DNA from 3 places in the Pantoea allii genome. Region 3 is predicted to be linked to each of the others. Evidence: predicted binding sites of a transcription regulator. Region 3 holds the regulator's gene; each other region holds the start of a gene.
The links. Region 3 encodes PhoB, which activates phosphate uptake and scavenging genes when phosphate is short. Its sites were predicted from a motif close to CTGTCATAAAACTGNCNNAT; they were not measured.
Positions count from the first base shown of each region.

Region 1: a site for PhoB is predicted at 2,984-3,003, ahead of glpT (glycerol-3-phosphate transporter). Genes of this name have one in related genera too.
Region 2: a site for PhoB is predicted at 2,945-2,964, ahead of pstS (phosphate ABC transporter substrate-binding protein PstS). Genes of this name have one in related genera too.

Region 1 is NZ_CP125958.1:4,455,304-4,465,338, forward strand. Features, by position in the region: gene metE (5-methyltetrahydropteroyltriglutamate--homocysteine S-methyltransferase) at 1-70, opposite strand, end outside; gene metR (HTH-type transcriptional regulator MetR) at 209-1,138, shown strand; gene QNH99_RS20840 (DUF1456 family protein) at 1,211-1,690, shown strand; gene QNH99_RS20845 (carboxylate/amino acid/amine transporter) at 1,924-2,784, opposite strand; gene glpT (glycerol-3-phosphate transporter) at 3,142-4,482, shown strand; gene yigL (sugar/pyridoxal phosphate phosphatase YigL) at 4,523-5,323, opposite strand; gene pldB (lysophospholipase L2) at 5,378-6,370, opposite strand; gene rhtB (homoserine/homoserine lactone efflux protein) at 6,485-7,108, shown strand; gene rhtC (threonine export protein RhtC) at 7,182-7,805, opposite strand; gene recQ (ATP-dependent DNA helicase RecQ) at 7,818-9,644, opposite strand; gene pldA (phospholipase A) at 9,668-10,035, opposite strand, start outside.
Region 2 is NZ_CP125958.1:64,126-74,160, forward strand. Features, by position in the region: gene pstA (phosphate ABC transporter permease PstA) at 1-783, opposite strand, end outside; gene pstC (phosphate ABC transporter permease PstC) at 780-1,742, opposite strand; gene pstS (phosphate ABC transporter substrate-binding protein PstS) at 1,829-2,872, opposite strand; gene QNH99_RS00315 (hypothetical protein) at 3,049-3,432, shown strand; gene glmS (glutamine--fructose-6-phosphate transaminase (isomerizing)) at 3,476-5,305, opposite strand; gene glmU (bifunctional UDP-N-acetylglucosamine diphosphorylase/glucosamine-1-phosphate N-acetyltransferase GlmU) at 5,448-6,818, opposite strand; gene QNH99_RS00330 (F0F1 ATP synthase subunit epsilon) at 6,980-7,399, opposite strand; gene atpD (F0F1 ATP synthase subunit beta) at 7,424-8,821, opposite strand; gene atpG (F0F1 ATP synthase subunit gamma) at 8,852-9,718, opposite strand; gene atpA (F0F1 ATP synthase subunit alpha) at 9,771-10,035, opposite strand, start outside.
Region 3 is NZ_CP125958.1:3,536,503-3,546,537, reverse strand. Features, by position in the region: gene QNH99_RS16855 (AAA family ATPase) at 1-2,324, opposite strand, end outside; gene sbcD (exonuclease subunit SbcD) at 2,321-3,517, opposite strand; gene phoB (phosphate response regulator transcription factor PhoB) at 3,715-4,404, shown strand; gene phoR (phosphate regulon sensor histidine kinase PhoR) at 4,419-5,732, shown strand; gene QNH99_RS16835 (PstS family phosphate ABC transporter substrate-binding protein) at 5,752-6,672, shown strand; gene QNH99_RS16830 (cobalamin-independent methionine synthase II family protein) at 7,035-8,138, shown strand; gene brnQ (branched-chain amino acid transport system II carrier protein) at 8,529-9,848, shown strand; gene proY (proline-specific permease ProY) at 9,919-10,035, shown strand, end outside.

The DNA of each region.
Region 1 (10,035 bases), 920 kb from region 3:
CTTGTGCTTTTTTCAGCTCACGACGCAGGCCAATACGTGGAAAACCGAGAGTATGATTCAGGATAGTCATTCACTATTCTCCAGAAATTCTTCGGCTTTAGCGGGTCGCTAAAGATGTTTAGCCGTCCAGATGTTTACACCGCTATATTCTGCGGGTACTGTATGTTCCTCAAGCGCAAATTATTCAGTTTCGATGTGAAGGACTCTCATGATCGAATTCAAACACCTCCGGACGCTTCAGGCTCTGCAGAATACGGGCTCGCTGGCAGCGGCAGCGGCTCAGCTTCATCAGACACAGTCGGCGTTATCACATCAGTTCAGCGATCTGGAACAGCGGCTGGGATTCCGTCTGTTTGTCCGTAAAAGTCAGCCATTGCGTTTTACGCCGCAGGGCGAAATTTTATTGCAGTTGGCAGAGCAGATACTGCCGCAGATTCAGCAGGCACTTCAGGCCTGCCACGAGCCGCATCAGACAACCCTGCGCGTGGCGATTGAGTGTCACAGCTGTATCCAGTGGCTTACGCCGGCATTAGATAAGTTTCGCCAGAGCTGGCCCCAGGTGGTGATGGATTTTAAATCCGGCGTGACCTTTGATCCGCAGCCCGCCCTGCAGCAGGGGGAACTGGATATTGTATTAACCTCGGATATCCTGCCGCGCTCAGGCTTGTTCTATTCTCCGATGTTCGATTTCGAAGTCCGACTGGTGCTGGCACCGGATCATCCTCTGGCACAGGTTGAACATATTTCCCCTGACGATCTGGCGGATGAAGTCCTGATGATTTATCCGGTACAACGCCAGCGGCTGGATATCTGGCGTCACTTTCTGCAACCCGCTGGCATCAGCCCTGCACTTAAGAACGTCGATAACACCCTGTTAATGATTCAGATGGTATCGGCGCGCATGGGAATTGCGGCACTGCCGCACTGGGTGGTAGAAAGCTTTGAAAAACAGGGACTGGTGATCACCAAAACGCTGGGTGACGGCTTATGGAGCCGCCTTTATGCCGCCGTGCGCGACGGGGAACAGCGTCAGCCGGTACTGGAAGCCTTTATGCGTTTTGCCCGTCAGCATGCCTGCGAGCATCTGCCGTTCGTCAGGGACGCCGCGCATCCTGCTAAGGTTTTATCGCGTGAGTGACAAAGCTGCACGGTAGCAGGCAAAATCCCCTATAATGCGCAGCCTGTCGATTTACCATGAGAAGATCTCACCATGACTAACAACGATATTCTGCGCAGCGTGCGCTATATGCTCGATCTGAACGATGCCAAAATGGTGGCGATTTTTGCGCTGGCTGAATGTGAGGTTGCTCAGGCTGATATCACCAGCTGGCTGAAGAAAGATGAGGATGCGGCATTCCGTCCCTGCCCCGATGTTGTGATGGGATATTTCCTTAACGGTTTAATTTTTCATCGCCGTGGCAAAAGTGACGACGCGCCCGCGCCGTCCATTGAGCGCAAGATGAACAACAACATCTTCATGAAAAAGCTGCGCATCGCGTTTGATTTAAAAACGACGGATATTCCTGATGTGCTAAAAAAGGCCAATTTTACGGTTTCTCAGGCAGAGATTGGCGCGATCTTCCGCAAACCGGATCATAAAAATTACCGTGAATGCGGTGACCAGATTCTGCGTAATTTCCTTAAAGGGCTGACGATGATTCATCGGCCCGCCACAGGCAAACCCGCTTAAAACGCAGCTCGATGGTATTTCACCCGGTCGGGAAAGCAGACATCCGTGCCCGTTTGCTTTCCTGCCTGAGGCGCAGAGGCTGTGTCCTGTCGCTCGCTCGCTCGCGAAATATGTCATCACGAGTAAGCATAAGCCGTTCAGCCTTTAGCGCATCAGGCATCACTCGCCTGACGAGGCGCCCGGCGCGCCTTCTCATCCCCCACTGATCTTTTTTCCCGCTAAGGTCAGCCCGGCTATTTCGCGCTGTTACCGACTACCCAGCGCTTATGTACCCACAGCGACGCCATAATCACGAGGGCACCTGCGATAAAGCTTGGCCAGTGCGGTTTTTGCTGCCATATCGCAAGGTTAACCAGCAATCCGGCCGGAACGTGCATGTTATTCATAATGCCCAACGTGCCGGCATCGACCTGCGTTGCCCCATAGTTCCACATAAAATAACCCAGTCCCGACGCCGCAACGCCCAACCATACAAGGATTCCCCACTGCAGCGTCGTCGTGGGTAATTTGTTGGGATTGCCCCAGGCTGCCCAGGCAATAATAGCTATCAGCACCGCGCCCAGATAAAACCACGAAAACGCCGTGTGCTGCGGCATCGGCCGGGTTTCCTGCAAACGCTTATAGCCCACCATCCCGGCCGCGAAGCAGATATTGGCTAACTGCACTAACAGCAGACCAAACCAGAAGTTTTCGCTGACTTTGTCGTAGCGAATAATCGCCGCGCCCGCAACGGCCAGCAAGGCACTGAAAATGTATCCGACGCGCAGAGGCCTTCGACTTATCAGGTCGTAGATCAAGGTGACATAGAGCGGCGTCATCACGGTAAACAGCAGGAATTCTGACACGCTCAAATACAAATAGGCTTCAAAACTCAGTAAATACATAATGCCCAGTTGCAGCATCCCGACCAGCATATAGAGCAAGAGCGTTGAAGGCCGGTAGCCACGCCAGCGCAGGAACGGCAGAAAGACAATGGCGGCCAGCGCCAGGCGCATCAATACGGAAAACCAGCTGTCGACCTGCCCGGCAAGGTACTCACCGATCAGGCTAAAAGAAAATGCCCACAGAATGGTAGTAACGATCAATAAAAGCACGGTAACAACCCCGAAATAAACAGAGCGTCAGTGTAAACAAAGTCCTGAATCAGAGCTGATTTATCTGGTTTACATCTGGTTACTTACCAGGCATTCAGGCGTTATCTTTTCTCTCTGCCTGTTTTATCCTTCCCACACCACGCCTGTTGCCGCCAAAAATGTGTGAAAAAGCGCATCTGCCTGGCATTTTCGCGCTTTACTGTAATAAAACTGTAACAAATTTGTCATTCATCACAGTAAACGGCACTGTCTCTGTCTATTCTCTGCGCGAAATGGTGCATCGCGAGCACCATTTTTTATGTTTCGACCCAACCTGCTGGGGAATCAAAACCATAATGCGCCCGGAGGGCCACCATAATGTTAAGTATTTTTAAACCTGCACCACACCAGCCCCAGGTGGCAGAGGATCGTGTCGATCCCCTCTATCGCCGCCTGCGTTGGCAGATCTTCATCGGTATTTTCTTTGGCTATGCGGCTTACTATCTGGTCAGGAAAAACTTTGCTCTGGCCATGCCTTATCTGGTTGAACAGGGCTTCTCGCGCGGCGATCTGGGGTTTGCGCTTTCGGGCATCTCTATCGCTTACGGCTTTTCCAAGTTCATTATGGGTTCGGTATCGGACCGCTCTAATCCCCGCGTTTTTTTACCTGCCGGATTGATTCTGGCCGCTGTCGTGATGCTGTTCATGGGGTTTGTTCCCTGGGCGACCTCCAGCATTATGGTGATGTTTGTCTTGCTGTTTATCTGTGGCTGGTTCCAGGGGATGGGCTGGCCGCCCTGCGGACGCACCATGGTGCACTGGTGGTCGCAAAAAGAACGTGGCGGTATTGTGTCGGTGTGGAACTGTGCGCATAACGTCGGCGGGGGAATTCCGCCCCTGCTGTTTTTGCTGGGAATGGCGTGGTTTAACGACTGGAAAGCGGCCCTTTATATGCCCGCCTTCGGCGCGATTGCCATTGCAATCCTGGCCTTTGCGCTGATGCGAGATACACCACAGTCCTGTGGCCTGCCGCCTATTGAGGCTTATAAAGACGATTATCCGGCGGATTACAACGCGAGCCATGAAGAAGAGTTCACCGCAAAACAAATCTTCATGAAGTATGTCCTGCCAAACAAATTACTGTGGTATATCGCCCTGGCGAACGTGTTTGTTTATCTGCTGCGTTACGGCATTCTGGACTGGTCGCCGACGTATCTCAAAGAGGTGAAACACTTCACCCTGGATAAGTCATCGTGGGCTTACTTCTTCTATGAATATGCAGGAATTCCCGGCACGCTGTTGTGCGGCTGGATGTCAGATAAAGTCTTTCGCGGAAACCGTGGAGCGACGGGCGTGTTCTTTATGACGCTGGTCACCATCGCGACGGTGGTTTACTGGCTTAATCCGCCAGGAAATCCCGGTGTAGATATGGCCTGCATGATAATCATTGGCTTTTTGATCTATGGTCCGGTGATGCTGATAGGGCTACATGCGCTGGAACTCGCACCGAAAAAAGCCGCCGGGACGGCAGCCGGTTTTACCGGATTGTTCGGTTATCTGGGCGGTTCGGTCGCAGCCAGCGCCATTGTGGGTTACACGGTGGACTATTTTGGCTGGGATGGCGGCTTCCTGGTGATGATTGTGGGCTGTGTGCTGGCGGTGATTTTGTTACTGCTCACCATGGTCAGCGAGCATAAACACAAACAAAAACTGGCGTAACCGTCAGAAGGCCGGTTCGCCGGCCTTCTGCGCAGGCGCGCTACGATAAATACAACTTTCTTAGCGTTGCCGGCACCGCATCCTCGGCGTTGCTGCCAATCACTTCCAGCTCCGGCAGGGTATCTTTCAGACGCTGGTGCGCGTTAGCCATAATGCAGCCCTTGCCTGCCATACTCAGCATTTCTACGTCGTTCATACCATCACCAAAGGCAATACAGTCTTTCAGCGTAAAGCCTAACTGTTTCGCTACGGATTCAAGTGCATGACCTTTAGAAACACCGCCCGCCATCACCTCCAGACAGGTCGGCAGTGAAAAGCTGACGTTAACGCGATCGCCCCAGCGCGCTTCAATCGCCAGCTCCATGGGAATCAGATGCTCAGGCTCTTCACAGGTGAAAAAGACTTTGCTGATGCCGTCAGTCGGCAATATACCCGGTTCATAAACCTGATAATGAAAATCGGATTCGCGAAAATAGTCTTTCTCTGCCGGGCTGCAACGGCTGACAAACCACTCATCATCGCGATAAACGTGCGTCAGCACTTCCGGATGATGGTACTGCAGCCCAAACAGATCCTGGGCAATATCCATATCCAGATTGTGGCTAAAAATCAGCTCTCCTGCGGGATTGTGCACGCGCGCGCCGTTTGACGTAATCATATACGCCGGAATACCCAGCTTGTCGCGCATTTGCCCAACATCAATATGATGGCGGCCCGTGGCGAAAATAAAGTGAATGCCTTGTGCAACCAGCTGTTGCAAAGTTTCGCGGGCATCAGGCGTGAGGCGATGTTCGGGGGAAAGCAGTGTGCCGTCCAGGTCGGACACAACAATGTGGTACATGAAAACCTCGGGTATCTGTGTCGGTTGGCCGTAGCCGGTAATGTAAACGGAGTACTAATGATGCGACAAAAAGAAATCGACGATCGCATTGAGTGCTTCAGCACGCATGCTGTCTTTTTCAAACAGGATCTCGTGGCGCGCACCTTTAATGATCTGGGGTTTGCGTCCCTCACAGGGATGACCCGCCGCCGCCATGGCGGTACAAAAAAGATCTTGTGAGCGGTTATCTACCACGCTGTCTTCGCTGGCCTGCAGCAGCAGCAGCGGGGTCGTCATTTTATCCACCTGACTGAAGATGTTACGTCCGGCATAAATGCCTTCCCGAACCCAGTGATAAGTGGGCCCGCCAACACGAATGGCCGGATCGTCCGCATAAAAACGCAGGCTGCGCCGATAACGCTCATGGCTGTGTGTCAGGCGATTAATGCCAAAAGGATGCGCCCGCCAGCGCCCCGTGCCTAACGCATAGCCATCGCGCACGGCAGGCCTTTTTTCCGCCCAGTCGAGTATTTTATGCGCCAGAAAAGAGGGTAACGGCAAAGCAATGCCAAACATCGGCGCGACCAGTGCCGCAGCATGGAACGCACCAGGCTGACGCGCCAGAAACAGGGCCAGAATCGCCCCGCCCATCGAATGGGCTAACGCATAACGCTGCTGATAATGACGGCTTACAATCTCTTTGAGATAAAGCGTTTCGAGATCATCAACATAGTGGGAAAACTCCACGACATGTCCACGATGAGAGTCGTCCAGCAGGCGATCCGATCGTCCCTGTCCCCGATGATCGAGCACGATCACGTCAAATCCGCAGTGGAACAGATCGTAAGCCAGCTCGGGGTATTTAACGTAGCTCTCAATGCGCCCGGGTACGATCAAAATAACGCGCTTGTGTTTCGGTGAAATGAACCGGACATAACGTAATGTCAGATTTTCAACGCCGGTAAATTCACACTCTTCACGGCTGTGCCAGAAATCAAGCAATGGGCCGGTAGCAAAGGCGGCAAACGCCTGTTCACGTTGCAGCCAGCTTGCTCTGTGTTGCTTCATCCGCCCTCCTGGTTGCCGAAAAAAAAGAGTCTGAACGGCCGCATGATGTCCGTAGCCCTGCGCATCATTCTGGCGTATTGTGTCACACTTCAGACGCGACAGGGAGTACAACCCATGACCATCGAATGGTGGCTGACCTATCTTCTTACCACCACAATTCTTAGCCTTTCGCCCGGCTCTGGTGCCATTAACACCATGAGCACCGGCATCAGTCACGGTTATCGTGGCGCGGTCGCGTCTATTTCTGGCTTGCAGGTCGGTCTTGCACTGCATATCGCCCTGGTGGGGATCGGTCTTGGGGCGCTCTTTTCCCAGTCGCTGCTGGCGTTTGAGATTTTAAAGTGGGCTGGTGCAGGTTATCTGGTCTGGCTGGGCATCCAACAGTGGCGCACTGCGGGTGCCATTGACCTTAACGCCATGTCGAAAGCCATGCCGCGTCGTCGTCTGTTCAAACGGGCGGTGATGGTGAACCTGACCAATCCGAAAAGCATTGTGTTTCTGGCGGCGCTGTTTCCCCAGTTTATCCTGCCTCACCAGCCACTCATGCTGCAGTATCTGGTACTGGGCGTAACAACCGTCCTGGTGGATATCGTGGTTATGATTGGCTATGCCACGTTAGCCACACGCATTGCAGGATGGATTAAAGGACCTAAGCAGATGAAGCTGATGAACCGCATTTTCGGCGGCTTATTCATCGCGATTGGGGGACTGCTCGCCAGCGCCAGGCGTATCGCCTGAGCGGGCCGAGGCTGCCGCTGACAGTGACCCTGTCGGCGGCTGCATTAGCGCTGAAGTGACCGATAATCGGCTATCAGCGCGACAGGATCAGGTGAATGCCAAAACCAGCGAACAGCACGCCCGCCACGCCATCCACCCACTTGGCAGCACGTTGATATTTATCCCGCATCCACGGCAGGGAAAAAATAGCGGCGACCAGAGAAAACCACGCAAAAGTCTCGACACTTATCAGCACGAACAGCCCCCAGCGTTCCAGCTCGCCCATGTCGTTACCGATAAACAATGAGAAGACGCTACCAAAGTAGATCACCGCTTTCGGGTTAGACAAGTTGGTCAGCAGGCCTTTAATAAAGCTTCTGCCTTTCTTTGGCAGCTCGGCGACAGGTTCCTGCTGGACGGGCTGCTTATGACGCTGGCGCGCTGAGCTGATTAACTGCCATCCCATCCATAACAGATAAAGTCCGCCTCCGACCATGATGATTTGGTGTAACCAGGCCATCTTTTGCAGAATCAGATGCAGGCCCATTAATGCCACCCCAGCCCAGACCATAACGGCCAGCGTAATGCCCAAAACACCCAACATGGCTTCTTTGCGCGAACGACTGGCGGCGGTTTGCGAGACAAAAAAGAAATCGGGGCCGGGGCTCATCAGCGCAACAAGATGGACCAGGGCAATGGTACTGAACAAGATCAACATGATAACGCCTCTTTACTCTTCATCGAGATGTTCTTTAATCATCAGCAAAAAGGGCTTACCAAAACGTTCCAGTTTGCGATGACCTACCCCATTCACGCTCAACATTTCAGACGCACTGACCGGCATCTGCTCAGCCATCTCCAGCAACGTAGCATCGTTGAATACTACATAGGGAGGAATATTCTCTTCATCCGCAATCGCTTTACGCAGCTTGCGCAGTTTAGCAAACAGCTTGCGGTCATAGTTGCCACCATAGACTTTTGCCGACCCGCTGCTTTTCGGTCTGGCGGTTATCAGTCTTGGCACCGCCAGCATCAGCGGGACTTCACCGCGTAATACCGGTCGGGCGGCTTCCGTCAGCTGCAGCGCGGAGTGCATAGCAATGTTTTGCGTAACCAGTCCCAGATGAATTAACTGACGCAAAACACTGACCCAATGCTCATGGCTGTTTTCTTTACCCAGCCCATACACGGGCAGCTTGTCGTGTCCCTGCTCACGGATGCGGTGATTATTGGCACCGCGTAATACTTCAACAATGTAGCCCATACCAAAACGCTGGCCGACACGATAAATACTGGAAAGCGCCTTCTGGGCCTCCACCAGGCCGTCATAGCGTTTAGGTGGATCGAGGCAAATATCACAGTTTCCGCAGGGTTGCTGTCGTCCTTCACCAAAGTAGTTCAGCAGCACCAAACGACGACAGGTCTGCGCTTCGGCAAACGCATTCATCGCATTCAGTTTATGACGTTCAATATCCTGTAACGGGCCGGGCTGCTTCTCTTCAAGGCATTTACGTAGCCAGGCCATATCAGCAGGATCGTAGAGCATCATGGCTTCCGCAGGCAGGCCATCACGTCCGGCGCGTCCTGTTTCCTGATAATAAGATTCTATATTGCGCGGAATATCGAAGTGCACCACAAAACGCACATTCGGCTTGTTGATGCCCATCCCAAATGCCACGGTCGCCACCACGATTTGCAGATCGTCGCGCTGGAATGCTTCCTGTACGCTGGCGCGCTGCGCGCTATCAATACCGGCATGATATGCCCCGACGCTCAGGCCACGGCTTTGCAGACGCGCTGCCGTATCTTCGACTTTTGCCCGGCTGTTACAGTAGATAATGCCGCACTTACCCCGCTGATCCTGCACGTAGCGCAGCAACTGATCGGTCGGCTTAAACTTTTCCACCAGGGTGTAACGAATGTTCGGACGGTCAAAGCTACTGATTTGAATCAGTGGGTCCTGCATATGAAGCAGGTTAACGATATCAAGTCGGGTCGTTTCGTCAGCGGTCGCCGTCAGGGCCATCACCGGCAGATCGGGGAAACGCTGGCGCATCTTACCCAGCGCGCCATATTCCGGACGGAAATCGTGCCCCCACTGCGAAATACAGTGCGCCTCATCCACGGCAAGCATACAGGGCTGCCAGTGCGCCAGGCTTTCAAGGAAGTTGTCCATCATCAGACGTTCTGGCGCAATATAAAGCAGCTTAACGCGCCCATTGCGGCAATCCGCCATCACGGCCTGCTGCTGCTCGCGTGTCATGGTCGAATTCAGACAGGCTGCGGCCACGCCGTTCGCCAGCAGTTGATCTACCTGATCTTTCATCAGAGAGATTAATGGTGACACCACCAGCGTCAGCCCCTCGAGCACCAGCGCCGGGATCTGATAGCAGAGTGATTTACCGCCGCCGGTTGGCATCACCACCAGACAATCCCGCCCACTCAGCGCTTCATTGATAATGGCCTGCTGACCGGGACGAAACTGCTGGTAGCCAAAAGTATCCTGCAATACCTGCTTAGCCAACGCTTCCTGATTAAGAACTGCCGAGGTTGCCACTGTATTCCTGACTTAATGGTTAATTAGAACAAATCGTTAAGCGTTACACCTACGCCCAAACGTGTCTGACGGTGGTTATAGTCAATAAGGGATTCGCCATAGCCGCTGAACAGCTGAGTGTAGAAACGCACGTGCGTAGTAATCGGGTAACTCCAGCCCAGCGTAGCGCCGCCATAGCCGCTATTCCAGTTATAGTTGCCTTCCACGCTGAAAATGCTGTCACCCATCGCGTAACCCACTTTGGCACGATAGTAGCCCATGTATTTCGTAATATCGGGGTTATCATCCGTACTGGCGCTTTCAGAAATACGGAACCAGGGTTTGACCTCCACCAGGAAATTACCGTTTTGCGCCATCAGGCGGGTATAAACGCGGTTCCAGCTGCGGGAAG
Region 2 (10,035 bases), 1.1 Mb from region 3:
AAACGGGCTCATGGCGAATTTAAATATGGTGACCGGGAGGTTAGCCACGGGCTGCATCATGTCGGTGCTCCAGAACTGATTCGACAGCGCAGTAAACAGCAGCGGCGCGGTTTCACCAGCGATACGGGCAATCGCTAACAGCACACCGGTGATGATGCCGGAAACCGACGCTTTAAGCGTAATAGCCGAGATCATCTTCCATTTCGGCGTACCCAACGCATAGGCGGCTTCGCGCATGCTGTCTGGTACCAGTCGCAACATGTTTTCCGTGGTTCGAATCACTATCGGAACCTGCAGCAGCGCCAGCGCAATCACGCCCGCCCAGCCGGAGAAGTGGTGCATTTGCGCCACGACGATGGTGTAGACAAACAGGCCAACCACAATCGACGGTGCTGACAGCAGAATGTCATTAATAAAACGAATCACTTCTGCCAGTGCTGATTTGCGTCCGTATTCCGCCAGATAAACGCCGGCCATAATGCCCAGCGGCGTACCGAAGAAGGTAGACCAGAAAATCAGTAAACCACTTCCTGCCAGGGCGTTGGCTAAGCCACCACCCGCGGTGTTTGGCGGCGGAGTGGACTCCGTAAACAGCGACCATGACAAACCATCGATGCCACGGCTTACCGTAGTAAACAGAATCCACACTAACCAGAACAGGCCAAAAGCCATGGTCAGTAACGACATCGTCAGCGCAATTTTATTCTTGGTACTGCGCCATGACTGCATCTTACGACGTGACGCTTCCAGTTCTGCGCGAGCCTGCACTTCCATCGTTGTCATGATCGCGTTCCTTCACTTTTGGCCAGCCGCATAATCATTAACTTTGAAATCGCCAGCACGATAAAGGTGATAACAAACAGAATCAGGCCCAGCTCCATCAGGGCCGCAACGTGTACGCCTGACTCTGCTTCAGCGAATTCGTTCGCCAGCGCTGAGGTGATACTGTTGCCAGGCATAAACAGCGAGGCGCTGTCTAACTGGTAGGTGTTACCGATAATAAAGGTCACGGCCATGGTTTCACCCAGTGCACGTCCCAGACCGAGCATGACACCGCCGATCACCCCATTTTTAGTGAAGGGCAGAACAATGCGCCAAATCACTTCCCAGGTCGTGCAGCCAATGCCATAAGCCGACTCTTTCATCATCACCGGCGTCTGTTCAAACACGTCACGCATTACCGAGGCGATATACGGGATGATCATGATGGCCAGGATAACGCCTGCGGCCAGGATACCGATACCAAATGCGGGGCCAGAAAACAGCTCGCCAATGACAGGAATGCCCGACATCACATCGCCAACCGGCGTCTGGAAGTACTGTGCGAACAGTGGCGCAAAAACAAATAAGCCCCACATGCCGTAAACAATGCTGGGGATCGCCGCTAACAGCTCAATGGCGGTACCCAGTGGACGACGTAACCAGCCTGGTGCGAGTTCAGTAAGGAAAAGCGCAATACCGAAACTGACCGGTACCGCAATAATCAGGGCAATAATTGAGGTGACGAGCGTACCGTAAATCGGTACCAGCGCACCAAATTGTTCGTTAGGGGCGTCCCAGGTTTTGGTCCACAAAAACGCGAAACCAAATTTCTGTATGCTTGGCCAGGAAGAGAAGATCAGGGAGACAATGATGCCGCCCATCAGTAACAGGACGATCAGCGCAGCGAGTTTTACCAGTGCACCGAAAATTCTGTCGCCTTGCTTGCCTGGGGCTTTGAATGCCGACTTCGTTGCAGCCATAGAAGTCTCAGTCCTCAGAAGTTATCAGGGCGGCAGACGCCGCCCCTGAAGGCTGACCAGACGTCGGTCTGGCCAGGGTCATTCACTTACTTATAAAGCGCTTTACCTGAACTGTCTTTGATATTGGCTTTCCATGCAGCGCGGATCTGCTGAACTACGCTGTCAGGCAGGGTGGCATAATCCAGCGCGTTTGCCGTTTTGCCGCCGTCTTTGTAAGCCCAGTCGAAGAATTTCAGCACTTCGGCACCTTTCGCCGCGTTAGCCTGGTCTTTGTAAATCAGGATAAACGTGGTTGAGGTGATTGGCCATGCGTCGTTGCCTTTCTGGAAAGTCAGGTCCTGAGCAAAAGATTTGCTCCAGTCCGCGCCTTTCGCCGCGTTAGAGAAGCTGGTTTCGCTTGGCGCAACCGCTTTACCATCCGCATCCACCAGCCTGGTGTAGGTCAGATTATTTTGTTTGGCATAAGCATATTCAACGTAGCCGATTGAGCCTGGCAGACGCTGTACGAAGGCGGCGACGCCGTCGTTACCTTTACCGCCCAGACCGGTTGGCCAGTTAACAGTATTGCCCTTACCAATTTTGCTGTTCCACTCTTCGTTCACTTTTGCCAGATAGCTGGTGAACACGAAAGAGGTACCGGAACCATCCGCGCGGCGTACCACGTTGATGTTAGTGTCTGGCAGTTTCACGCCTGGGTTCAGTTTAACAATCGCAGGATCGTTCCACTTTTTGATGTTACCCAGATAGATGTCGCCAACGGTTTTACCGTCCAGCGTCAGTTGACCTGATTTGATGCCCGGCAGGTTAACCGCCAGCACCACACCACCGATCACGGTTGGGAACTGAAACAGGCCATTTTTCTGCAAATCTTCGTCTTTCATAGGCGCATCAGACGCACCGAAATCAACGGTTTTGGCGATAATTTGTTTTACACCGCCAGATGAACCAATGCCCTGATAGTTGATTTTGCTACCGGTGGCTTGCTGATATTCTGCTGCCCACTTGGCATAAACCGGCGCCGGGAAAGTCCCGCCCGCACCCGTCAGATCGGTGGCTGCAAAGGCAGAAACCGCGCTAACGGCAAAAGAGGCGGCAAGGATTCGGGCTACGGTGCTACGCATCAGTGTCATGTTCCCTCCAGGGGAGAAAATTCAGGCTCAATGCCTTTTTAGTAAGAGTCAGTGATTGCTGCAGGAGGGAAAATAGGACAGTTTAGTGACAGAAAAATGTAGTTAATATTACAGTTATATGACAGACACACTTATTGCTCATTTTTACAAGCCCACTATTGAAAAGGACATGTTCAATGACATTTATGAAGAAGCTTCTGGTATGCAATGTTGTCCTCCTCTGTACGCTGGCCAGCGCCCATGCGTACGACGTACCGCAGATTCATTCGAATGAATCTTTTGCAATGACAGATAACAGAGGCACTCTGGCCACAATTGACAGTAGTGGCGCGGTCAGACAAGCGTCTGTCAATGCTGAGGATGTGAGTGAAACGAAGAAGCAAGTACAAGCGTTAATAAAAACGCAAGAAAACCAGACTGATACCCTCAATACGCTCTCACAAAAGCTAAGCAAAAATGAAGATGTGATCACTAACCTGCAACGTTCACTCGATGAGGCTAACCGCAAAATCAGCGATCAGCAGCGCGCACTTGAGCAAGTCAGCAGCAAAATTAAATAAAAGAAACGCGTGAATCCCGCCAGGGATTCACGCGTAAGACGCATTACTCGACCGTCACCGATTTCGCCAGATTACGCGGCTGATCCACATCGGTCCCTTTAATCAGGGCCACGTGATAGGAGAGCAGCTGCAGCGGCACGGTATAGAAGATAGGCGCAATCGCTTCTTCCACGTGCGGCAGGGGAATGATCTTCATTCCATCGCTGTCGCTAAAACCAGCATCTTCATCAGCAAACACGTACAGCAGACCGCCGCGCGCGCGCACTTCTTCGATATTCGATTTCAGCTTCTCTAACAGCTCGTTATTCGGTGCCACGACGATAACCGGCATATCGGCATCAATCAGCGCCAGCGGCCCGTGTTTGAGCTCACCAGCAGCATAAGCCTCGGCATGAATATAAGAGATCTCTTTTAACTTCAGCGCGCCTTCCATCGCAATCGGATATTGATCGCCACGGCCCAGGAACAGCGCATGATGTTTATCAGAGAAATCTTCTGCCAGATCTTCAATCAGCTTATCCTGCGCCAGCATTTGTTCAATGCGGCTTGGCAGTGCCTGCAGACCATGAACAATCTCATGCTCTTTTTCCGCTGGCATACCGTTCAGGCGACCCAGTTTTGCCACCAGCATCAGCAGCACGGTGAGCTGGGTGGTAAAGGCTTTGGTCGACGCGACACCAATTTCCGTGCCCGCTTTGGTCATCAGCGCCAGATCAGATTCTCGTACCAGGGACGAACCGGCGACGTTACAGATAGCCAGCGATCCCAGATAACCCAGCTCTTTTGACAGGCGCAACGCAGCCAGCGTATCCGCAGTTTCACCCGACTGAGACAGCGTAATCAGCAGGCTGTTTTTACGCACCGCCGATTTGCGATAGCGGAATTCAGACGCGATTTCGACATCACAAGGGAGATTAGCCAGTGCTTCAAACCAGTAGCGTGAAACCATGCCTGAGTTATAAGACGTACCGCAGGCAATGATCTGGATATGCTCAACTTTGCTGAGCAGCGTTTCTGCATGCGGGCCGAGCTCGCTGAGATCCACTTCGCCGTGATTAAAACGACCGGTTAAGGTGTTTTTAATCGCGTTAGGCTGCTCGTAAATCTCTTTCTGCATGTAGTGACGATACAGACCTTTGTCACCGGCATCGTACTGCACGCTGGATTCGATCTCTTCGCGACGGACCTGGTTACCGGCACCATCAATAATGGTGACATCACGGCGACTCACTTCAGCGATATCGCCCTCTTCCAGATAGATGAAGCGACGGGTGACCGGTAGCAGTGCCAGTTGGTCAGACGCGATAAAGTTTTCGCCCACACCTCGCCCAATGACCAGCGGACTACCGGAACGGGCCGCTACCAGCAGCGACGGATCGCGGCTGTCCATGATCACCATGCCATAGGCACCGCGCAGTTGAGGGATCACGCGCTGCACGACTTCACGCAACGAGCCACCTTGTTTCTGTTCCAGATGGACCAGATGCGCCACGACTTCAGTATCGGTTTCTGAGGCAAAGTGATAACCCTGAGCCATCAGCGCTTCGCGCAGAGGCTCATGGTTTTCGATGATGCCGTTATGTACGATAACGATGTGCTCAGAAACGTGCGGATGCGCGTTGGCTTCTGAGGGCTCGCCATGCGTTGCCCAGCGCGTGTGGGCAATACCGGTTCCACCCACCAGGGGCTGTTCTTCTGCGGCAGCAGCCAGCATCTGCACCTTACCCAGGCGACGCAGGCGCGTTATGTGCCCCTGCTGATCGACGACGGCCAGACCGGCTGAGTCATAACCGCGGTATTCCAGGCGGCGTAAACCTTCTAATAAAATTTCTGCGATATCACGTTGTGCTACTGCACCAACAATTCCACACATAGTTATTTCCTGACTTCATGGCGTTAAGCCATTGCGTTGTCATATGACCTGATAGTCCGGCTTTGCCGGTTCCCCGAGCCTTGTAGAGAGTGGGGATTATAGTTTTGGTACTACAGCGGCCCGTTAACACGGGCCGTAAAAATTATTTTTTCTTCTGCGGACGCTGCCAGTCGGCTTTGTGATTCTGCTCTTTACGGTTATAGACCAGATCAGCGCCGGAAATATCTTTCATCACCGTGGTACCTGCCGCAATCGTTGCGCCTGCCGCCACGGTGACCGGCGCAACGAGTTGCGTGTCCGATCCGACAAAGACGTTATCGCCAATGATCGTTTTAAATTTGTTGGCACCATCGTAATTACAGGTGATTGTCCCGGCGCCAATGTTCACATTGGCACCAATCTCAGCATCGCCAAGGTAAGAGAGGTGACCCGCTTTGGACCCTTTGCCGAGACGGGCTTTCTTCATCTCAACAAAATTGCCCACGTGCGCAGCCTGAGCAAGTTCACTACCCGGGCGCAGACGCGCGAATGGTCCTACGGTACAGTCAGTGGCCAGATTTGCATCCTCGATCACCGAATAAGGGCTGATATCACAGTCATCCCCGATAACGCTGTTTTTGATAATACAGCCCGCGCCAATTTTAACCCGGTTGCCCAGCGTCACCTGGCCTTCAATAATGACGTTGGTATCAATTTCAATATCCCGACCGTGCTGCAGCGTTCCGCGCAGGTCGAAACGTGCAGGATCGCGAAGCATAACGCCAGCCAACAGCAGTTTTTCAGCCTGCTCGTGTTGATAAGTACGCTCAAGCGTAGCCAGTTGCAGGCGATTGTTGACGCCGTCAGTTTCGCTATTGCGGGCCGGATGGACGGCATTAATTACCCGACCTTCACCGTGCGCTAATGCGATGATGTCAGTAATGTAATACTCGCCTTGGGCATTATTGTTATTTAGCCTGGACAGCCAGCGCTTAAGATCACCGCCGTTGGCGATCAGAATACCGGTATTAATTTCATTGATAGTAAGCTGAGAAGGGTTAGCATCTTTTTGCTCAACAATACCGACGATGGTGCCATTTTCACGCACGATGCGGCCGTAACCTGTCGGGTCATCCAGTACAACCGTTAACAATCCGATACCGCCCGCGGGTTTAGCCTCGCGCAAACGCTGTAAGGTGGCTTCAGAAATCAGCGGAACGTCACCATAGAGCATCATGATGTCTTCGTCATCAGCAAAGTGCGGGGCCGCCTGCTGCATAGCATGACCCGTACCCAGTTGCTCTGCCTGCAGCACCCAGTTGACTGCGCTGTCAGTTAACGTTGCTTTGAGTTGATCGCCGCCGTGTCCGTATACCAGGTGCACCTGCTGTGCACCCAGCCCTTTTGCGGCATCAATCACGTGCTGAACCATCGGTTTACCTGCCAGCGTATGCAACACTTTTGGCAGATCGGAATACATACGGGTGCCCTTGCCAGCGGCAAGAATTACCACGCTCATCGCACTGTTAGACATATCCATCCTGACTGATTGTAGACTGAAGAAAGTTAAACGATTTAGCACTGAGATTACTACATTTTTCTTGTCCCGAAATTAGCCAGAATCCTGTTACCCCTACGGCAGGCAAAAAAAATGCCAACCCAAAGGGCTGGCATTTCGTGACGCATAAAGCCGGATTACATCGCTTTTTTGGTCAGCTCGATCACGCGCAGTTTCGCAATGGCTTTCGCCAGCTCCGCAGAGGCCTGAGCGTAGTCCACGTCGCCGTGGCTGCTGTTCATATGCTCTTCTGCTTTACGTTTTGCTTCCAGCGCACGCGCTTCATCCAGATCGGTACCGCGGATCGCGGTATCGGCCAGAACAGTGGTGCTGCCAGGCTGCACTTCCAGCACGCCGCCAGAGAGGTAAATAAACTCCTCTTCGCCGTGCTGTTTCACGATACGGATCATTCCAGGCTTAATGGCAGTCAGCAGCGGGGCGTGACCAGGAAAAATTCCCAGTTCACCTTCGCTACCTGACACCTGAATTTTCTGCACCAGACCAGAGAACAGTTGGCTCTCTGCACTGACAACATCCAGGTGATAAGTCATAGCCATAATTTTCCTCCTGGGAAACCGTTATTACAGTTTCTTCGCTTTTTCGACCGCTTCTTCGATGGCGCCAACCATGTAGAAGGCCTGCTCTGGCAGGTGGTCAAATTCACCTTCCATGATGCCTTTAAAGCCACGGATGGTGTCTTTCAGCGTCACGTATTTACCTGGAGAACCGGTGAACACTTCTGCTACGAAGAACGGCTGAGACAGGAAGCGCTGGATCTTACGCGCACGTGCCACCAGCAGTTTGTCTTCTTCAGACAGTTCGTCCATACCCAGGATGGCGATGATGTCTTTCAGTTCCTGATAACGCTGCAGCAGTGACTGTACGCCACGTGCAACGTCATAGTGCTCCTGACCCACAACTAATGGGTCCAGCTGACGGCTGGTGGAGTCCAGCGGATCAACTGCCGGGTAGATACCCAGAGAGGCGATCTGACGGCTCAGGGTGACTGTTGAGTCTAAGTGAGCAAAGGTGGTTGCTGGTGACGGGTCAGTCAAGTCATCCGCTGGCACGTAAACGGCCTGTACGGAGGTGATTGAACCTGTCTTGGTGGAGGTAATACGCTCCTGCAACACACCCATCTCTTCTGCCAGCGTTGGCTGATAACCTACCGCAGATGGCATACGACCCAGCAGTGCTGATACTTCCGTACCGGCCAGGGTATAACGGTAGATGTTGTCGATGAACAGCAGAACGTCACGGCCTTCATCACGGAATTTCTCCGCCATGGTCAGACCGGTCAGCGCCACGCGCAGACGGTTACCCGGCGGCTCGTTCATCTGGCCATACACCAGCGCGACTTTATCGATAACGTTGGAGTCAGTCATTTCGTGGTAGAAGTCGTTACCCTCACGAGTACGTTCACCCACGCCAGCAAAGACCGAATAACCTGAGTGCTCAGCCGCGATGTTACGGATAAGCTCCATCATGTTTACGGTTTTACCTACACCCGCACCACCGAACAGACCGACTTTACCGCCCTTAGCGAACGGACACATCAGGTCGATAACCTTGATGCCGGTTTCCAGCAGTTCCTGCGAGTTAGACTGATCTTCATAAGAAGGCGCAGGGCGGTGAATAGAGGAGACCTCTACGACGCTGCCGTCTTCTTCTTTCAGGTCGCCTTTCATGTCGATAGGCTCGCCCAGCACGTTCATGATACGGCCGAGGGTTGCTTTACCAACCGGTACCTGGATCGGTTTTTTCAGGTCGGTGACGTTCAGACCGCGCTTCAGGCCGTCAGAAGTACCCATGGCGATGGTACGAACCACGCCACCACCCAGCTGCTGCTGAACTTCCAGCACCAGACGAGCATCACCATTCATAACCTCAAGAGCGCTGTACACTTGCGGTACTGCATCCTGAGGGAATTCGACGTCAACTACGGCGCCGATAATCTGGACAATCTTTCCAGCTGCCATCTTGAATCCTCTACCTAATTCCAAACCTGGTTAAACCGCGGAGGCTCCCGAGACGATCTCGGTAAGTTCCTGGGTGATGCTGGCCTGACGAGCTTTGTTGTAAACCAACTGCAGCTCTTTGATCAGATTTCCGCCGTTATCGGTTGCAGCTTTCATTGCCACCATACGTGCGGCCTGCTCACTGGCCAGGTTTTCCACCACACCCTGATAAACCTGCGATTCGACATAGCGACGCAGCAGCGTATCCAGCAGCGCTTTCGGATCGGGCTCGTACAGGTAATCCCAGGTCTTCGCCTTCATCTCTTCTTCACCTTCCGCTGGCGGTAACGGCAGCAGTTGGGTAATGGTCGGAGTCTGAGACATGGTGTTGTTGAACTTATTGCTGACAATGTACAGCTTGTCGATGCGGCCTTCATCATAGGCCTGCAACATCACTTTTACCGGGCCGATAAGATCAGAGAGCGCAGGCTTATCGCCCATGCCAGTGACCTGTGCCACAACGTTGCCACCAACAGCGCCGAAGAATGACACGCCTTTAGATCCCACAATCGCCAGATCGCTCTGGACGCCTTTGTCGGACCAGGCCTTCATCTCTGCCAGCAATTTTTTGAACAGGTTAATGTTCAAACCACCACAAAGCCCGCGGTCAGTCGAAACGACCAGGTAGCCGACGCGCTTAACGTCGCGCTCATCCAGGTAAGGGTGCTTGTATTCCAGATTACCTAACGCAAGGTGACCAATCACTTTGCGCATGGTATCTGCATACGGACGGCTGGCCGCCATGCGTTCCTGCGTTTTACGCATTTTGGAGGCGGCGACCATTTCCATCGCTTTGGTGATCTTCTGCGTATTTTTTACGCTTCCGATCTTGGTACGTATTTCTTTTGCGCCGGCCATTAGCTTCTCCTCAAAGCCTTGCGGCCTGCCTTTTCAGACAAGCCGCCAGACATTACCAGGACTGGGTTGCTTTAAACGTCTCGAGGAGGCTTTTCAGCTTCTCTTCGATGTCGTTATTGAAGTTACCAGACTGGTTGATTTCAGCCATCAGCTCGGCGTGATCGCGATCTGCGAACGCCAGCAGAGCAGCTTCGAAGCTACCAATTTTTGCCAGCTCAACGTCGTTCAGATAGCCGCGTTCCGCTGCGAAAAGAACCAGACCCTGCTGCGCGACAGACATCGGCGCATACTGTTTCTGCTTCAGCAGCTCGGTCACT
Region 3 (10,035 bases):
AGCTGCTGAGCACTCGCCTGGGCCTGCTGTTGGTGCTGCTGTAAGCGTAGCAATGCCTGTTGCTCATTCTCCAGCTGCTGTTGGGTCAACTGGATCGTTTGCTGATGCTTCTGTAACGCTTGCTGCTGCTGCAGATGTCGCTCTTTTGCCTCCTGATAAGCCCGTTCTGCGCTTTCCAGCGTCTCGACCTGTGCAGTTAATGCCTGTTCCTGATGGCGCTGGGCCTGCTGCCAGTTGGCGAGTTCTTCGGCATCGTTCAGCGTGAAGGTAAGCGCAAGCTCACTGCTCAAGGCCTGCCAGCGCTGGGCTAAACCATCAAGTTGCTGCGTTAAACTGGCGATTTCGTCCTGCAGAGACTGCTGCTGCACCTTCAGGTGTTTTATCTGCTCTTTTTTTGCCGTACCGGTTTCACTCAGTGCCTCTACCTGCTTTTGCAGGTCAGCTTTTCGCTGTTGGTTGGCACTGACTTCCAGAGCACGGTAGGTTTCAACCGCAGGATGTTCGCAGGAGCCACACAGAGGACAGGGTTGTCCGGCCTCCAGCCGCGCCCGATGCTCCTCCAGGTCGGCAATGTGGCTTTCGAGCTGGCAAATTTTCTCCACGTCGGTGAGCTGCTGTTTTTCCCGTTTCCATGTTTCCCGCAGCGTCAGTAATTCTGCCTCAGCCTGCAGGCTGGCTTTTTCAAGATCCTGGCGTCGTTTTTCATACTGACCACGCTGTTGATGCAGCGGCTGCCACTGGGTAGCCAGTAACGTCAGCGTCTGACGTGCGTCACGCTGCTGATTTAACTGCTTTAACGTCTGACGTATTGCTTCGGGAGGATGGGCTTTCTGTAGCGAAGTTAGCGCTTGCTCAGCGTTAGATAATGCGTGCTGAGACTGCTGCCCGGCCTGATTCAGGGGAGCCAGTTGCTGCCCGAGCTGTTCGATCTGCTGTTGGCATCGATGAATTTGCTGTTGCTGTTGCTGCACCTGTTGCGCTGACGCCACCTGTTCGGTTTCATACCGTGCCAGCTGAGCAAAGCGGTCCTGCCACAGTGGCAGGTTTTCGCCCCACAACGCCAGCTCTGCAAGCTGCTGTCGAAGAGTCTGCTGCTGGGTCATCGCCTGTTGCAGATCGCTCACCTGGCGTCGCTCGGCTTGCATCGCCTGTTCGCGCTGCGCGCAGCCTGCCTGCTGCTGACCCGTTTCATGCTGCAACTGCTGGATTTGCTGTGCTAAGGCGGAAAGCGCCTGATCGAGCGGGATGACCTGTTCGGTCAACAGGGTTTCCTGCTGTCGCTGTTGCTGACGCGCCTGCTCGCGGGCCGTTTCCATTTCCTGATAGCGCTGCTGCAACTGCTGCTGCTCATTTGCCGTGGCCTGCATCTGCTGATTGACCTGCTGCTGACGCTGTTGCACCTCATGACGTTCAGCCTGCAGGCTGTCGCGCTGCTGCAGCGCACCGCGCAGTTTTTCTGCCGGTTCACTTCGGGCCAGGCGCTGGCGATCGGCTTCTGCCGCCTGACTTGCCGTTTCTGCTGCCTGACGGGCGGCATTCACCTGCTCACTGTCCGCGCTAAGCTGCTGTGCCAGCTGCAGCCAGTGCTGCTGGCGCTGAGCGGTGTCAAGCTGGCGGCTGAGTTGCTGCTCGGCTTCCGTCAGTGCAGCTTGCTGCTGTTGCAGCCCGGTTCGGGTCGCCTCATCAAGCAGTGCCATGCCGCCCGCCCGGCTGCGCAGCAACTCCAGCGCATTTTTCGCTTCTTTATGGCGCTCGAACGCGGCCATAGAAACCAGACCGTAAATCTCCGTGCCGGTCAGCTCTTCCAGCAACTCCGCGCGCTCGTTGGCTTTGGCATTGAGAAACGCGGCGAACTGGCCCTGTGACAGCATCATTGAGCGGGTAAAGCGCGCAAAATCCAGACCACTGAGCGTTTCGGTGAGCTTGAGTTTGTCGCCCACTTTGTCTGCAACAATCTGGTTATCCGCACAGCGTGCCAGCTCGACGCGCGGTGCCTGCAGTTTGCCGTCTGCCGTACCCCGGGCGCGGTTCTGGCTCCAGAATGCACGCCAGGCTTCACCTTTAATTTCAAATTCGACTTCAGCCAGGCATTCTGCGCAGTCACGCGTCATCAGCGGATTGTGCCCCTGAGAGAGCACGCCCAGGCGCGGCGTCTGGTGATACAGCGCCAGACAGATCGCATCCAGCAGGGTGGTTTTACCCGCGCCCGTCGCCCCGGTAATGGCAAACAGACCATTGCTGGCGAAAGGCTCGGTGCGAAAGTCGATAAACCATTCCCCTTTCAGCGCATTGAGGTTTTTGAATCGCAGCGTGAGGATCTTCATGGGTTCTCCTCCAGCTCGGCCAGCGTCTGCCTGAACAGCGTTGTCACCTGGGCAATCTGCTCATCGTCAAGCGCATCGTTTAGTGCCAGACGCCGGGCAAAAACCTCTTCAACATTCAGTTCGCTCAGGGTTTCATTATCCGTTTGCGTCAGGCTGTGCTGACGCTGTTCACGACTGCGTCGTAACAGCAGCACTTCCACCGGTAAATCTGCGGTCAGGGCTTCCACCTGGCGCTGCAGGTCACTTAAGTACTCCTGAGTCGTGACTTCAATATCCAGCCAGACCGGTTTTTCGCCGCTCGGATGGGAAAAGTCGGCTAGATGCTGGCTGATTTGCGCCAGTGAACCTTTGAGCATCCTCATCGGCTGGAACAGCGGAATGGGCAGGGCATCGATCTCCAGGCCTGCGGAGCCGAACGTCAGCAGATACACACTCTTTTCGCTGCCCAGCTCGTCAAAGCTAAGTGGAATAGGGGAACCGCTGTAGCGAATATGGTCGCTGTTAGCCACACGCTGAGCACGATGAATATGCCCAAGGGCGATGTAATCCGCTGGCGGAAATGCCGAGGCAGGGAAGGCGTCCAGCGTGCCGATGTAGATATCACGCACCGAATCACTTTTGCTGACGCCAAGGGCCGTAAGGTGGCCGGTTGCAATGATGGGCAGGTGCTTGTTCCACGCCTGCGCCGCCGCAAAACTGCGCTGATAATGCGCGGCAATCGCTTCCAGTAGACTGATCTGTTTGTCCCGCCCCGACTGACCGGCCTGGCTGCGCATGATGTCGCGCGGACGCAGGTAAGGAATCGCGCACAGTAACGCGCCGGGTTCGCCCTGACGGGTGGTCAACATCAGCACATCATCATTTTCTTGCGGCGTGGCAACCACTCGCGTATTCAGACAGGCCAGCAGTTCACGCGACTCGTTTAACGTCGCCACCGAGTCATGATTACCTGCCAGCACCACCAGCTGACAGCCGCTGGGCTGTAATGCCACCACGAAGCGGTTAAACATTTCACGCGCATAACTGGGCGGCGTACCGGTATCGAATAAGTCGCCCGCCACAATCAGGGCATCAACCTGGTGCTGCTCAATCTGGATTAACAGCCAGTCAAGAAAGGCCTGGTGTTCAGCGGCACGGCTCTTGTTATAAAAGAACTGCCCCAGGTGCCAGTCCGCGGTGTGGATAATGCGCATAACACTCCCTGCCATAACAATTTGCCCGGCAATTATACTGGCTCTATCACTAAAGCCACAAAACATGTCGTCATGTTGTCATAAATGGTTGTTGCAAGCCGACTTTTATGGCTAACTTTTTCATAAAACTGTCACAAAACTGACGCATAATGACGCCGCAAATATCAGTGAAAGCCGTCCTACCTGCAGGAGTAATAATGGCTAAGCGCATTTTAGTTGTGGAAGATGAAGCTCCAATCCGTGAGATGTTATGTTTTGTTCTGGAACAAAACGATTATCAGCCGATTGAGGCCGAAGATTATGACAGTGCTGTCAGCAAGCTGATTGAACCCTGGCCTGATCTGATCCTGCTGGACTGGATGTTACCCGGCGGTAGCGGCATACAATTTATTAAACATCTTAAGCGTGAAGCCATGACGCGCGATATTCCGGTTATGATGCTGACCGCGCGCGGCGAGGAAGAAGATCGGGTTCGTGGGCTGGAAGTCGGGGCTGATGATTACATCACTAAACCCTTTTCGCCTAAAGAGCTGATGGCACGCATCAAAGCGGTTATGCGTCGTATTTCGCCGATGGCGGTTGAAGACGTGATTGAAATGCAGGGCCTGAGCCTGGACCCGTCATCGCACCGCGTGATGTCAGAAACCACACCGCTGGAAATGGGGCCGACAGAATACAAGCTGCTGCATTTCTTTATGACCCATCCTGAGCGTGTTTACAGCCGTGAGCAGCTACTCAATCACGTCTGGGGCACCAACGTCTATGTTGAAGATCGCACCGTTGACGTTCATATTCGTCGTTTACGTAAGGCGCTGGAACTGACCGGCCACGATCGCATGGTACAAACCGTACGCGGAACAGGCTATCGTTTCTCTGCCCGCTTTTAAACGGAGCTTTAACCGTGCTGGAACGCCTCTCCTGGAAGAGATTATTGTCCGAACTGGTGCTGGCGTGTCTGCCTGCGCTGGTGCTTGGCCTGCTGTTTGGCTATTTGCCGTGGCTCTTGTTACTTAGCGTCGTCGGCATGTTATTGTGGCATTTTTACAACCTGATGCGCCTTTCTCACTGGCTATGGCTCGATCGCACGATGACGCCGCCTTCAGGCCAGGCTAGCTGGGAGCCACTGTTTTACGGGTTGTATCAAATGCAACTGCGCAACCGGCGGCGGCGGCGCGAGTTAGGTAATCTGATTAAGCGCTTTCGTAGCGGCGCGGAGTCGCTGCCTGACGCCGTAATCCTGACCACGGAAGAGGGCACTATTTTCTGGTGCAACGGCCTGGCACAGCAACACCTGGGGCTGCGCTGGCCAGAGGATAACGGGCAAAATATCCTTAACCTGCTGCGTTATCCTGAGTTTTCACGCTACCTTCGCCAGCGGGATTTCGACAAGCCACTGACGCTGGTGCTGAATAACCAGCACCATATGGAATTCCGTGTCATGCCTTACAGCGAAGGCCAGTGGTTAATGGTGGCGCGCGATGTTACCCAGATGCATCAGCTTGAGGGAGCACGGCGTAACTTCTTCGCCAACGTCAGCCACGAACTGCGCACGCCTTTAACGGTGCTTCAGGGCTATCTGGAAATGATGAACGACTCTGTGATGAATCAGCGCTCACGGGACAAAGCGTTGCACACGATGTCGGAGCAAACCCGACGGATGGATAGCCTGGTCAAACAGCTCCTGACGCTGTCGCGTATTGAGGCTGCCCCGGTCATCAACATGAAAGAAAAGGTTGATGTGCCCGTCATGCTAAAACTGCTGCAGCATGAGGCCGAAACCCTGAGCGGTGGGCGTCACGCTATCCATTTTCATACCGATCCCCATCTGAAAGTGTTTGGCAATGATGAGCAATTACGCAGTGCCATTTCCAACCTCGTTTACAACGCGGTTAACCATACGCCAGAGGGCACGCGCATCGATATCAGCTGGCTACGTAGCAAGCAGGGCGCGGTATTCAAGGTGTGCGATAACGGCCCCGGCATTGCTTCTGAGCATATCCCACGTCTGACAGAACGTTTTTACCGCGTGGACAAAGCGCGTTCACGCGCCACCGGCGGCAGCGGGCTTGGGCTGGCCATCGTGAAGCATGCGCTGAGCCATCATAATGCGCGTCTGGAGATCACCAGCATCCCGCATCAGGAAACCTGTTTTACGTTTACCCTGGCACCACGGTTGATTGTTACTAACGGGATGCAGGAGAATGCCGTCCATTAACTGCTGACGGACCGGAACAATGCGCGCGTTTTTTTTGCTGTTCTTCTCTCTGTTGCCTGCCTTGGTGCAGGCGCAGCCTGTTATGCTTTCAGGCAATCTGAGCAGCGCAGGCTCGGACACGCTCGGCTACCTGATGACCTTATGGGGCGATGACTTTAGCCGTCAGTCGCCTGGCGTAAACGTCCAGGTCCAGGCATCGGGCTCGTCAACCGCGCCCACCGCGCTCACCGCCGGTAGCGTGCAGATTGGGGCCATGAGCCGGCCTATGCAGGCGGATGAGCGCCAGGCATTTGAGGCGCGATATGGTTATCCTCCGCTGGCAGTACCGGTTGCGATGGACGCGCTGGTGGTGGTGGTGAATCAGCGCAATCCGCTGCAGTCTGTCTACCCCCGCCAGCTTGATGCTCTGTTCTCTGTCACCCGTCTCTGTGGCGCGCAGCAGGTGCCTGAGCGCTGGGGCGATCTGGGCCTGCATCAGCCAGAATGGCAGCAGCGCGCTATCCAGCGTTATGGCCGCAACTCGGCATCCGGGACATGGGGATTCTTCAAACAGCAGGCACTGTGTCAGGGCGATTTTCGCAACGACGTGGCGGAATTTCCCGGATCGGCGGCGGTGGTTCAGGCCGTCGCCGGCGATCTGCGCAGCATTGGCTATGCCAGTTTTGGTTTTCACCTGAGCGGAGTAAAACTGCTACCGGTGATGACAAAAAGCGGTGAGGCGGTTGCACCCGATCCGGATTCTATCCGCAGTGGTCGCTATCCCTGGGCGCGCCCGCTCTATCTGTATGTGAACAAAGCCCCCGGTAAGCCCTTGCCGCCGCTTTTAGCCGCTTTTTTACAACAGGTACTGTCTAAAGCGGGCCAGCAGCGCGTGAGTGAAGCGGGTTATCTGCCGCTGTCTGAGACGCAAATGGCCGGGGCGCGTAAGGCTCTCCAGTAGGCTTTCCTGACTGTGCAGAACCCGAGGATCACCAGGCATCCTTGATAAAGAACATTCTCCGTCTTAGCCGCGCGCCCTGTGTGCGGGCTACATCCTGGCTATGCTGTTCAGCGTCCATAGCGTCCATAGCGTCAGTTGCGCCGGGTAAGAATGCTGATGCGTAAAAGGACGACCGCGAAATCCGCTCTTCTCGTCGCAACATGAATCTTTTTCATCCCCAGTGAATTTTTTTCGTTTGCGCAGAAGCCGGTCACATGACAATCTGCATTCAGACGTTTAGCCATCTGGAAGGCTGAAATTACATTGTGTAACTATTCCCGCCCGAAATTATCTACTGATCTGGCGGGTGATCAGGAGTCATTATGCAAAGACAAACCGCCCCGTTTCGTGCCGATACCGTTGGCAGCTTCCTTCGTCCCGTCGCCATTAAGCAGGCTCGTGAAAAATTTCATGCGGGCGAGATCAGCGCTGACGAACTGCGTGATGCTGAAAATGAAGCGATTCGTGACGTGGTGGCGAAGCAGCGTGAAAATGGCCTTCAGGTTGTTACCGACGGGGAATTTCGTCGTGGCTGGTGGCACTTTGACTTTTTCTACGGCCTGAAAGGCGTTGAACACTATGAAGCGGATCAGGGCATTCAGTTCAACGGTGTTCAGACCAAAGCGCACGGCGTAAAAATTACCGGCAAGCTGGGTTTTGATGGGCATCCAATGCTGGCGCATTTCCGCTTCCTGCAGAGCGTAGCGGGGGATGCGGTGGCAAAAATGACCATCCCCAGCCCAAGCGTGCTGCATTTTCGCGGCGGACGTAAAGTGATCGACGCAAAGGTTTACCCCGATCTGGATGTGTACTTTGACGATCTGGCGCAGACCTACAAAGAGGCGATTAAAGCCTTTTACGATGCAGGCTGTCGCTATTTACAACTGGACGATACCGTCTGGGCTTATCTCTGTTCAGAGGATCAAAAGCGTGAGATCCGTGAGCGCGGCGACGATCCCGAGCAGTTGGCTCGCACCTATGCACGTGTACTGAACAAGGCGTTAGAAGGCAAACCGGCCGACCTGACCGTCGGTCTGCATGTGTGCCGTGGCAATTTCCGCTCGACCTGGATTTCTGAAGGGGGCTACGAGCCGGTGGCTGAAATCCTGTTCGGCTCTGTGAATGTGGATGCGTTTTTCCTTGAATATGACAATCACCGTTCTGGCGGCTTCGAACCGCTGCGTTTCATCAAGCCTGGCCACCAGAAGGCGGTGCTGGGTTTAATTACCACCAAGGTCGGTGAACTGGAAGACGCCGCGCAGGTAAAAGCGCGTTTACAGGAAGCGACGCAGTACATCAGCCTCGACCAGATTTGCCTCAGCCCGCAGTGTGGATTTGCCTCAACGGAAGAGGGCAACAGCCTGACCGAAGAGCAACAGTGGCAGAAGATTCGTCTGGTAGTGGATGTCGCCAGCCAGGTGTGGTAAGCGCTGAATCTGTGCAACGTGGCGCAATACATGCGCCACTTGTGCACAAAAACCCGCATGTATGCTGATATTTCCCATCGCCTGTTTATTTTTAAAGCACATCATCTGATGCACTTTCTGCGAATATTGATGTGATCCTCTGATATTGGTTTAAATTGCGAAATAAGCCTCTGGTTTTCCGATCCTGTATTGCCTTTCTCCGCTATAAACGTTTTACTTACCGCCGTTGTCGATTTATCCCTCTGTGAACAGAAAAAAAGCAGCTCAAATCACCTGCGCTAAACCAGACGCTACGCATAATGCGCTGTTATTGTCTGGCAAGTCGTCGTATTAACGCAGCGAGGGGACAACGCAAACTTATCTTTCATCGCAACATCAGTGACAGGCCGTATGACACATCGTTTAACCGTTAAAGACATTCTCGCGCTGGGCTTCATGACGTTTGCCCTGTTTGTTGGCGCGGGTAACATCATCTTTCCTCCCATGGTCGGTATTCAGTCAGGCGAACATGTCTGGGTGGCCGCTCTGGGCTTTCTGCTTACCGCCGTGGGCTTACCTGTTATCACCGTGATCGCCCTGGCGCGCGTCGGCGGCGGTATTGATGCGCTGAGCACGCCCATTGGCAAAGTCGCTGGCGTGGTGCTGGCAACGGTTTGCTACCTTGCGGTCGGGCCGCTTTTTGCCACGCCGCGCACCGCCACGGTCTCATTTGAGGTGGGCATTGCACCTATCACTGGCGATGGCCCGCTGCCGCTGTTTATCTACAGCCTGGTTTACTTTGCGCTGGTGATGGTGATTTCCCTCTATCCGGGTAAATTGCTGGATACGGTCGGCCATTTTCTCGCCCCGCTGAAAATTGCAGCCCTGACGCTGCTGGGCGTCGCGGCTTTGCTGTGGCCGGCGGGCGGAACGATTCCCGCGACGGCGGACTATCAGCGCGCCGCATTTTCCAGTGGTTTTGTGAACGGCTATCTCACCATGGATACGCTGGGCGCGATGGTCTTCGGCATTGTCATCGTCAACGCGGCACGTTCGCGCGGCATTGATAATGCGGCGCTGTTAACCCGCTACACGGTTTTAGCTGGGGTGATCGCTGGCGTCGGTTTGACGCTGGTCTATCTCAGCCTGTTTAAACTGGGCGCGGGCAGCGGTGCGTTAGTGGATCAGAATGCCAACGGTGCGGCGATTCTGCATGCTTACGTCCAGCAGACCTTCGGTGACATGGGCAGCTTCTTCCTGGCCGCACTGATTTTCATTGCCTGTATGGTGACGGCTGTGGGCCTGACCTGTGCCTGCGCAGAGTTTTTTGCGCAGTATCTGCCCTTGTCTTACAAAACGCTGGTCTTTGTACTGGGCCTGTTCTCGATGGTGGTGTCTAACCTGGGGCTGAGCCATCTGATTCAGATTTCCATTCCGGTGCTGACGGCGATTTATCCGCCGTGTATCGTGCTGGTCGTACTGAGTTTTACGCTGAACCGGTGGAACAAAAGCAGTCGTATCATCGCACCGACTATGCTGGTCAGCCTGCTATTTGGTATCCTTGACGCCATCAAAACCACCGGGTTTAAAGAGGCGTTACCCGCATTTAGCCAGCATCTGCCGCTAGCCGACCAGGGCCTTGCCTGGTTGCCGCCATCGCTGGTGATGTTGCTGGCTGTGGCGCTGGTCGATCGGTTGAAAGGGCCAGAGCAGGTGTCGGTTCACTCGTAACGGCTAAGATTGATTCTTCTTTAACCACGGGCTTGCCCGTGGTTTTTTCATTTCACAGGTACAGGTTGTTATGCAAGAAACCAACAAGCTCAAACGCGGACTGAGCACGCGCCACATCCGTTTTATGGCGCTGGGATCGGCGATTGGCACCGGGCTGTTTTACGGCTCGGCGGACGCCATCAAGATG